DNA from 2 places in the Williamsia herbipolensis genome. Region 1 is predicted to be linked to the other one. Evidence: predicted binding sites of a transcription regulator. Region 1 holds the regulator's gene; the other holds the start of a gene.
What was found. Region 1 encodes LexA, which represses DNA repair genes until DNA is damaged. Its sites were predicted from a motif close to CGAACANNTGTTCG; they were not measured.
Positions count from the first base shown of each region.

Region 2: the regulator LexA is predicted to act here: its motif matches at 1,802-1,815, upstream of OG579_RS16595 (HNH endonuclease signature motif containing protein).

Region 1 covers NZ_CP108021.1:278,830-283,118, reverse strand. The annotation lists gene hrpA (ATP-dependent RNA helicase HrpA) at 1-476, shown strand, start outside; gene nrdR (transcriptional regulator NrdR) at 414-914, opposite strand; gene OG579_RS01255 (LysM peptidoglycan-binding domain-containing protein) at 1,038-1,529, opposite strand; gene lexA (transcriptional repressor LexA) at 1,732-2,412, shown strand; gene OG579_RS01245 (SDR family NAD(P)-dependent oxidoreductase) at 2,497-3,360, shown strand; gene OG579_RS01240 (phosphoenolpyruvate--protein phosphotransferase) at 3,383-4,289, opposite strand, start outside.
Region 2 covers NZ_CP108021.1:3,609,956-3,614,244, forward strand. The annotation lists gene ppk2 (polyphosphate kinase 2) at 1-713, shown strand, start outside; gene OG579_RS16590 (hypothetical protein) at 751-1,581, shown strand; gene OG579_RS16595 (HNH endonuclease signature motif containing protein) at 1,854-3,335, shown strand; gene OG579_RS16600 (prolyl oligopeptidase family serine peptidase) at 3,448-4,289, opposite strand, start outside.

The DNA.
Region 1 (4,289 bases):
GCGCCGCCCTCGCGACAGCGGCCGACGTGCTGACCCGCGTCGCTCCGATACGGGCGGAACTCGACCGCCTCCGCTCGGGTGCTGCCGTCGCCGACATCACGCGCCAACTCGACGATCTCGTGTTCGACGGGTTCATCGCCGCCACCGACGCCGAGCATCGCGCGCGTGTCGCGGTGTATCTCGACGCCATCCTCGTGCGATCGGCGCGCCTACCCGCCGCGGCGGCAACCGACGCCCGGGCGATGGAATCGTTGGACCGCGTCCTCGACAGGTGGGCCGAGGTGGTCGAGAGAGCGACGCCGGCACGGCGTATCACGCTCGGGGAGCAGATCCACTGGATGGTGGAGGAACTGCGCATCGGGCTGTTCGCCGAGCGCATCCGGCCCGCCTACCCGGTGTCGGAGCAGCGGATCCTACGTGCGATCGACGGTCTCGCCCGCGGAGCCGACGGAGGCGGTGGCGGCGCGCGACGGTGACGACCGCAGGTCGTCGATCTCGCGCTGGAAGTCGTCGACGGACTCGAACGACCGGTAGACCGAGGCGAAGCGCAGGTAGGCGACCTCGTCGAGTTCACGCAGCGGCCCGAGGATCGCCAATCCCACCTCGTTGCTGGGGATCTCGGCCGAACCCGAGGCACGGACGGCGTCCTCGACCTGCTGGGCCAGGAGCCGCAACCGGTCCTCGTCGACGGCGCGGCCCTGGCAGGCGCGACGGACGCCGAGCATCACCTTCTCGCGGCTGAACGGCTCGGTCACCCCGTTGCGCTTCACGACGGCGAGCACCGCGCTCTCCACCGTGGTGAACCGACGGCCGCAGTTCGAGCACGAACGGCGGCGGCGGATGGCCTGTCCCTCGTCGGCAACACGCGAGTCGACCACTCGGGTGTCCTCGTGCTTGCAGAAGGGGCAGTGCATCGACGTGTCCTCGAACCTGATCCGCGGGCGACGCGCGTCGAGGACGGACCCCGGGGCGTCACAGGGTCCGATGTGGACCCACGGTCGCGAGGATACCGACCCGGGTCGACCGTCACACACCGGTCAGTTCCGGTAGAGCGGCGCGAGCAGCGGTTGGCCGGCGGTGAGGGCCGATCCGCTCATGTGGTTGAGCTCCCTGATGTCGGCGACGACCGCAGACGTCGACCGATCCGGGGCGACGCGCTGCGCGAGCTCGCCCAACGACTCCCCGCCGCGGACGTGGACCACGGAGGTGCCGGAGATCGGCGCGGCGGTCGACTCGGTGGCGGCCGCCCCACCGATGACGACCGACCACACCGCGATCGCGAGGGCGATGCCGGCGACGATGGCCGCGCCCCATCCGATGGGGGCGGGACGGCGCGACACCGGTGCGTGGCGGCGTCCGTCGGCGCACACGACGCCCGCGGGGCGTGCCGCGACCGGCCGACCCGAGGGGCGGCGCCGTGCGGGCACGGGGCGCGGCGCCGGACGCGGCGCGCGCTCGACCGTGGCTCCGGCGGGCCGGTGACCCGCGTAGCCGGTGGTGCTGCTGTGACGCGTGAGAGTCTGATTCATGACGTGCTCCTCATCGACCAGACGTTCGAGTGAACGTGTGTTCGATTTGTATCACGCACCTCCGACAATGTCCCGACACGGTCGAACAAATGTTTGAAAGTTGTTATCTGCTGCACTACTGTCCCAGGTGACAGCAGGTCCGCGCGTCGTCCGAACCGTTCGAACAGACCGGTCGGGAGCGGGCCGCGACAGGAGGGACACCGTGTCCGACACCACCGTCACCACCACCGACTTCGCCGACGGCCCGATCAGCGAGGCCGATCTGACGCCTCGGCAGGCGAAGGTCCTCGAGGTCATCCGTGCGTCGGTCCGCGAGCGCGGTTATCCCCCGAGCATCCGCGAGATCGGGGACGCGGTCGGCCTCAACTCCACGTCGTCGGTCGCCCATCAGCTCCGCACCCTGGAGCGCAAGGGCTTCCTCAAGCGCGACGCGAACCGCCCCCGCGCGGTGAACGTCCAGGACGCCGATCCCGGTGACGGCGGCGGGTCGGATGCACTCTCGCTGCCGACCCCGACCTTCGTCCCGGTCCTCGGTCGGATCGCGGCCGGCGGGCCCATCCTCGCCGAGGAGGCCGTCGAGGAGGTCTTCCCACTCCCCCGCGAACTCGTCGGCGACGGCGCGCTCTTCCTGCTCCGGGTGGTCGGCGAGTCGATGATCGACGCCGCCATCTGCGACGGCGACTGGGTGGTCGTCCGCCAGCAGAACGTCGCCGACAACGGCGACATCGTCGCGGCGATGATCGACGGCGAGGCCACGGTGAAGACCTTCAAGCGCACCGGCGGACACGTGTGGCTGATGCCCCACAACCCGCAGTTCGAGCCCATCCCGGGTGACGAGGCGGCCATCCTCGGCAAGGTCGTCACCGTCATGCGCCGCCTCTGATCGACCGCACGCACCCCGCAGATCCCATCTGACCACGCCGCGTGTCACACTGAGTTCCCCGTTCGGCGGACGACAGGAGAAGTGATGGGCGCGCAGCGATTGGTCCTCGACGGGGCGGTGGTCGTCGTGACCGGCGCCGCCGGCGGCATCGGGCGAGAGGTCGTCCGTGAGGTGCATCGCCGCGGTGCCCGGGTGGTCTCACTCGACCTCTCCCAGGCGGCGGTCGACGACGCCGTCCGCGGACTCGATCCCGACCGCGTGCTCGCGGCACGCGCCGACGTCACGGTCCCCGCTGACCTGTCCGACGCAGTCGATCGCGCCGTTGCGCGGTGGGGACGGATCGACGTGGTGTTCGCCAACGCCGGTATCTCCAGCGGAGATTCGGCCGACACCGTGGCCAGCGTGGCCGACGGCGTGTTCGAGCGCGTCATCGGCGTCAACCTGATGGGCGTGTGGAACACGGTGCGGGCGGCACTGCCCCACATCATCGACTCCCGGGGCCACGTCCTCGTCACCTCGTCGACGTACGCCTATCTCAACGGGATGGTGAACGCGCCCTACGCGGCGTCGAAAGCCGCCGTCGAACAGATCGGACGCGCGTTGCGCAGCGAGCTCGCGGCCCACGGTGCGACGGCCGGGGTGCTCTACCCCGGATGGGTCGCGACCCCCATCGCCGACGTCGCCTTCGGCAAGGACGAACTGGCCACCGCGCTGATCAAGCGGGCCTTCCCGCGTCCCCTGCTCACGCCGATCAAACCCCGACGGGTCGGCCTGGCGGTCGCCGACGGGATCGAGGCCCGGTCACCGCGCATCCAGGTGCCACGCCGGTGGATCCCCGTCGCCGCACTGCGCGGGATCGTCAACCCGCTGTCGGATGCCGCCCTGCACCGTGATCCGACCATGATCGGCCTCGTGCGTGAGGTGGAGGACCGAGCTCACCGGCGGTGAACCCGATCGACCCTCGTCGCCGTCAGGCGTGCAGTGGCGCCGCCGCGGCGGCCCGTGCATCTGCCGGATCCGCAGTCGCCAGCGCCGCCTGCGCCGCGGCCCGGCACTGCGCCGTGGTCACCTGACCCAGCGCCGCACCCACCCCCGCCGCGGCCGCGGGTGCGCTCGACAGTGACGTGACCCCCATGCCCACCAGCACGCAGGCGAGCAACGGGTCGGCGGCGGCCTCACCGCACACGCCGACGGACTTGCCGGTCGCCGAACCCGCTGAGGCGACCATGTTGATCAGCGCGAGGACGGCTGGCTGCCACGGGTCGGTGAGGTAGGCCAGTTCGGCGGACATGCGGTCGGCCGCCATCGTGTACTGCGTGAGGTCGTTGGTGCCGATCGACACGAAGTCGACCTCGGCGAGGATCGACGGCGCGAGCAGGGCGGCCGAGGGGATCTCGATCATCACCCCGGCGACCAGGCCGCGGGCACGCACCTTCGCCGCGAAGTCGCGCGCCTCGGTCGCGGTGGCCACCATCGGGGCCATCACCCACGGGGACGAGCCGGTGGCCTCGGCGGCGGCCGCGATCGCGTCGAGCTGCCGGTCGAGCAGACCCGGGTTGCCGAACGCCACCCGCAGACCGCGCACACCGAGAGCGGGGTTGGCCTCGGTTCCGTTGTCGGCGAACAGGAGCGGCTTGTCGGAGCCGGCGTCGAGGGTGCGGATCACGATCTTCGCGTCGGGTTGCCCGGCGGAGGGGACGAACGCCTCGATGACCTCGCGGTAGAGCGCGGTCTGCTCGGCGGCGTCGGGCTCCTTCGCGCGGTCGAGGAAGGCCAACTCGGTACGGAACAGCCCGATGCCCTGGACCGGGAAGTCGGTCGCCGAGCGGGCGGATGCACCGTCCTGGACGTTGGCGAGGATCGATACGTCGAGGCCG
Region 2 (4,289 bases), 1.4 Mb from region 1:
GGCTGCTGCAGATCGAGCTGCTCAAGCTGCAGAACTGGGCGAAGGACACCGGCGCCCGGGTGGTCATCCTGTTCGAGGGCCGCGACGCCGCGGGCAAGGGCGGCACCATCAAGCGCTTCATGGAGCACCTGAACCCGCGCGGCGCCCGGGTGGTCGCGCTGGAGAAGCCGTCCGAGCGCGAGTCGACGCAGTGGTACTTCCAGCGCTACGTGTCGCACCTGCCGGCCGCCGGCGAGATCGTGCTGTTCGACCGCTCCTGGTACAACCGCACCGGCGTCGAGCGGGTGATGGGTTTCGCGACCGACGCCCAGCACGCTCGGTTCGTCCGACAGGTCCCGCTGTTCGAGAAGATGCTCATCGACGACGGCGTCCACCTCGTGAAGTTCTGGTTCTCGGTGACCGCGCTCGAGCAGCGCACCCGGTTCGCAATCAGGCAGGTCGACCCGGTGCGGCAGTGGAAGCTGTCGCCGATGGATCTCGCCTCGCTCGACAAGTGGGACGACTACACCGCGGCCAAGGAGGAGATGTTCTCCCACACCGACACCGATCACGCGCCGTGGACCGTGGTGAAGAGCAACGACAAGAAGCGCGCCCGCGTGAACGCCATGCGCCACGTGCTGAACCTCTTCGACTACTCCGGGAAGGACGCCGAGGTCGTCGGCACCCCCGACCCGCTGATCGTGGGACGCGCGCGCGACCTGCTGGGGGAGTAGCGGCACCCGCTCGGGCGGGATCGGTAGCGTGGGGCGCGTGCGAACTTTTGGTGCGGGACTGGCGACCCTGATCGCGATCATCGCGATGGTGGGGGCGTTGCCGTCGTTGTGGGTGCACTATCGCGTGGTCGACCGGGAGGGGTTCACGTCGTTCGTGTCGCCGATGGCGCACGATCGGCAGATCCAGGATCTGATGGCCGACGAGATCGCCGCGCAGATCTCCGATCAGACCGGCGGGACGCTCAGCGCCACGCTGGTCCGCCCTGCGACCGGGGCCTACACCCGGAGTGATCAGTTCGTCGCCGACTTCGCCGATGTGCTGGGCCAGCAGCATGATTGGCTGTTCACCGAGCCCACCACCGACGCCGAACGCAACGGCGTCCTCACCCTCGATCTCACCGAGATGGTGAACCGCGCGATCCGGGACTTCGGCATCAGCGGTGTACGCGTCACCCAGCCCGTCGAGATCCCGCTGAGCGAGTCGCGCCGCAGCGGCCTCGAGGCCGGTCGGTACGCGACAGCGGGGGACCAGGTCACGCGCATCGCCTTCGTCGCCGCGGGCATCGCGGCGGTGTTCGCGCTGCTCGCGCTGATCCTGGCCCGTCGGCGCGGGTTCACCCTCGCTGCGCTCGGTGTGGGTGCGGTGATCGCCGGTGCGGTCAGCTGGGTGCTCGGCGTGTTCGCCCGGGGTCGCGCGGACGACGAGGTCGCCGGCGCCCAGAGTTCGGCCAAACAGATAGCGCGCATCGTCATCGACTCCTCCATCGACGACCTGCACCACACCTCCCTGATCGTCGGTGGCGTCGGCGTCGCCGCGATCGCCGTCGGCATCCTGGTCTCCCTCACCCTCGAGCGCTCCCGCCGCTGAGCCGTGTCAGACATCGTGCCGACGGTGTGGAAACGGTCGTCGGTACTGCTGACTGTGTGGAAACGGTCGTCGAGTGTGCTGACAGCGTGACGCGAGCCGACGACGAGACAACGCACACTCGGCGTCCGGCTTCCGCACCGTCAGCGGCACTAGAACACAACCATCCACCCGAAATATACTCACGTTCAACACTATTCACTGAAATCAATCCTTCACCCCTCGAACACGTGTGCTAGAATGGACGTACAGTCACACCTGGGGAGGGGCAGTCGGTGAGCGATCTCGTGGCGAAATACGTTGCCCTGCAATCTCTCGTGGCAGAGATCGCTGCGGAGACCTCGGACGCCCACGACGACGAGACCGTCGCACAACTGGCGATCGACCACCACACCGTTGTCCGCCAATTCGAATCCATCGGCAACCAGCGGATCCTCGAGGTCTCCGACCGGGACGCTCACAAGGCTGCCGGATGCGTGACCGTCACCGAATTCCTGCAGACGAAACTCCGCATCACCCACCCCAAGAAGGGGTTACAGGCGGTGCAGGCGTTGGAACCGCTACTTGCGATGACCGGTGAGAAACTGTCGCCGTTGTGCCCGAACACCGCTCGCGAGTTGGCCGCCGGAACGATCGGCCCCGATCACGTACACGCGGTGTTGGACGTGATGAAGAAGATCCCGTCGGCCGTCGATGTGGAACAGCGGGCGCGGGCAGAGGAAGTCCTGGCCGAATTCGCAACCACACTCACGCCCAAAGAGATCACCGCTGCCGGCGTGCGGATCCTGGCGCATCTTGATCCGGACGGCATTCTCACCGACGACCGCGATCGCGCACGCAACCGGAAACTGAACCTCGGCTGCCAAGACAGCCAGTTGATGTCGAAGCTGACCGCGACGCTGGATCCCATCACGCGGGCCCTGTTCGACGTCGTGCTCGCCAAGTGGGCCGCGCCCGGGATGAACAACCCCGACGACGACAAGTCACCCAAAGGCGATCACGGCGACGCCGATCCAGAGCTGCTGAAACAGGCGGCCGATCGGGACTACCGCTCGCAGTCCCAACGGAACCACGACGCCTTCACCGCCCTGCTCGATGCCGCGGTCAACGGTGGAGTCCTCGGTGGATCGCATCGGGGGTTGCCGCCCCAGATCATCGTCTCCATCACCGACGCACAATTGCGCGAACACGCCAGCGTGGCGCGCACCGCCACAGGCAGCGACCTCCCGATCAGCGACGTCGTGAAACTGGCTGCCGAAGCACAGCCCCACCTCGCGGTGTTCAGCGACGTCACAAACGAGCCCCTGTTCTTCGGCCGCGGCCGGCGGTTGGCCTCACAAGCGCAGCGGTTGATGGCCTTCGCCCAGTACAAGGGGTGTAGCAAAGACGACTGCACGACACCGTTCGCCCACACCGAAATGCACCACGCGGAGACCGATTGGGCCGACGGAGGTCTCACCGACTCGCCACACATGGCACCCGCCTGCGGACGCCACAACCGCGCCGTCGGTCCCGAACCGCATCAGTGGAGCACCGAGAAGATCACCGACGGCCCCGACAAGGGCCGCTACGGCTGGCGACGCAACACCGACCCACCCGACCAGCTTCGCGCCAATCATGTGCATCGCATCGACGAACTGCTACAACGACATTCCCGAGAGGTCGATCCACCGTGCCCCGAGCGGAGTGAACCGACGCCGGCTCGAAGCTTCGACATCGTCTGGCCCCGGGCTCCGCTGTACCTCGCTGCCTCGTAGCTGGTTGCGTTCTACCGCCGCTGACTGTGCGGAAAGTCGTCGTCGAGTGTGCGCTGTCCGACTGTCGACTCACGCGAGGCGGCGAGCACACTCGACTGAACTTTCCACACACTCAGCCCTGCGTGCTGCGGGAACCGACCGTCTGCCAGAGGAACTCGTACGCCAGAGCCGATTTGAAGGCCGACTGTTTGTTGTCGGCCGCGCCGCCGTGGCCGCCCTCGATGTTCTCGTAGTACCGCACGCGATGGCCCAGTTCCTCCATGCGCGCGGTGAACTTACGGGCGTGACCCGGGTGCACACGATCGTCGCGGGTGGAGGTCGTCATCAGCAGGTCGGGATACCGCGCACCGGCGACGATCCGCTGGTACGGCGAGTAGGTCGACAGGAACTCCCATTCCGCGGGGTCGTCGGGGTTGCCGTATTCGGCCACCCACGACGCGCCCGCGAGCAGCAGGTGGTAACGCTTCATGTCGAGCAGTGGTACCTGACACACGATGGCGCCGAACAACTCCGGGTACGTCGTCACCATCACCCCCATCAGCAGTCCGCCGTTCGACCCGCCCTGCGCGGCCAGGCGATCCGGTGAGGTGAGCCCGCGTGTGACGAGATCCTTCGCCACCGACGAGAAGTCCTCGAACACCAGGTGACGGCCGGCCTTGAGTGCCTGGGTGTGCCACGACGGGCCGTACTCGCCGCCGCCGCGGATGTTCGCGATCACGTAGATCCCGCCCCGCGTGATCCAGCTCCGCGCGGAGATCGCCGCATAGCCCGGGGTCATCGAGTTCTCGAACCCGCCGTAGCCGTAGAGCAGCGCCGGCCCGTCGGTGACGTCGTCGCGCTTCACCACGAAGTACGGCACCGACGTGCCGTCGTCGGAGGTCGCGAAATGCTGCGTCGCGGAGATGCCGTCGGCGTCGAAATGGGCCGGACTCTGCTTGAGCGGAGCCACACCGT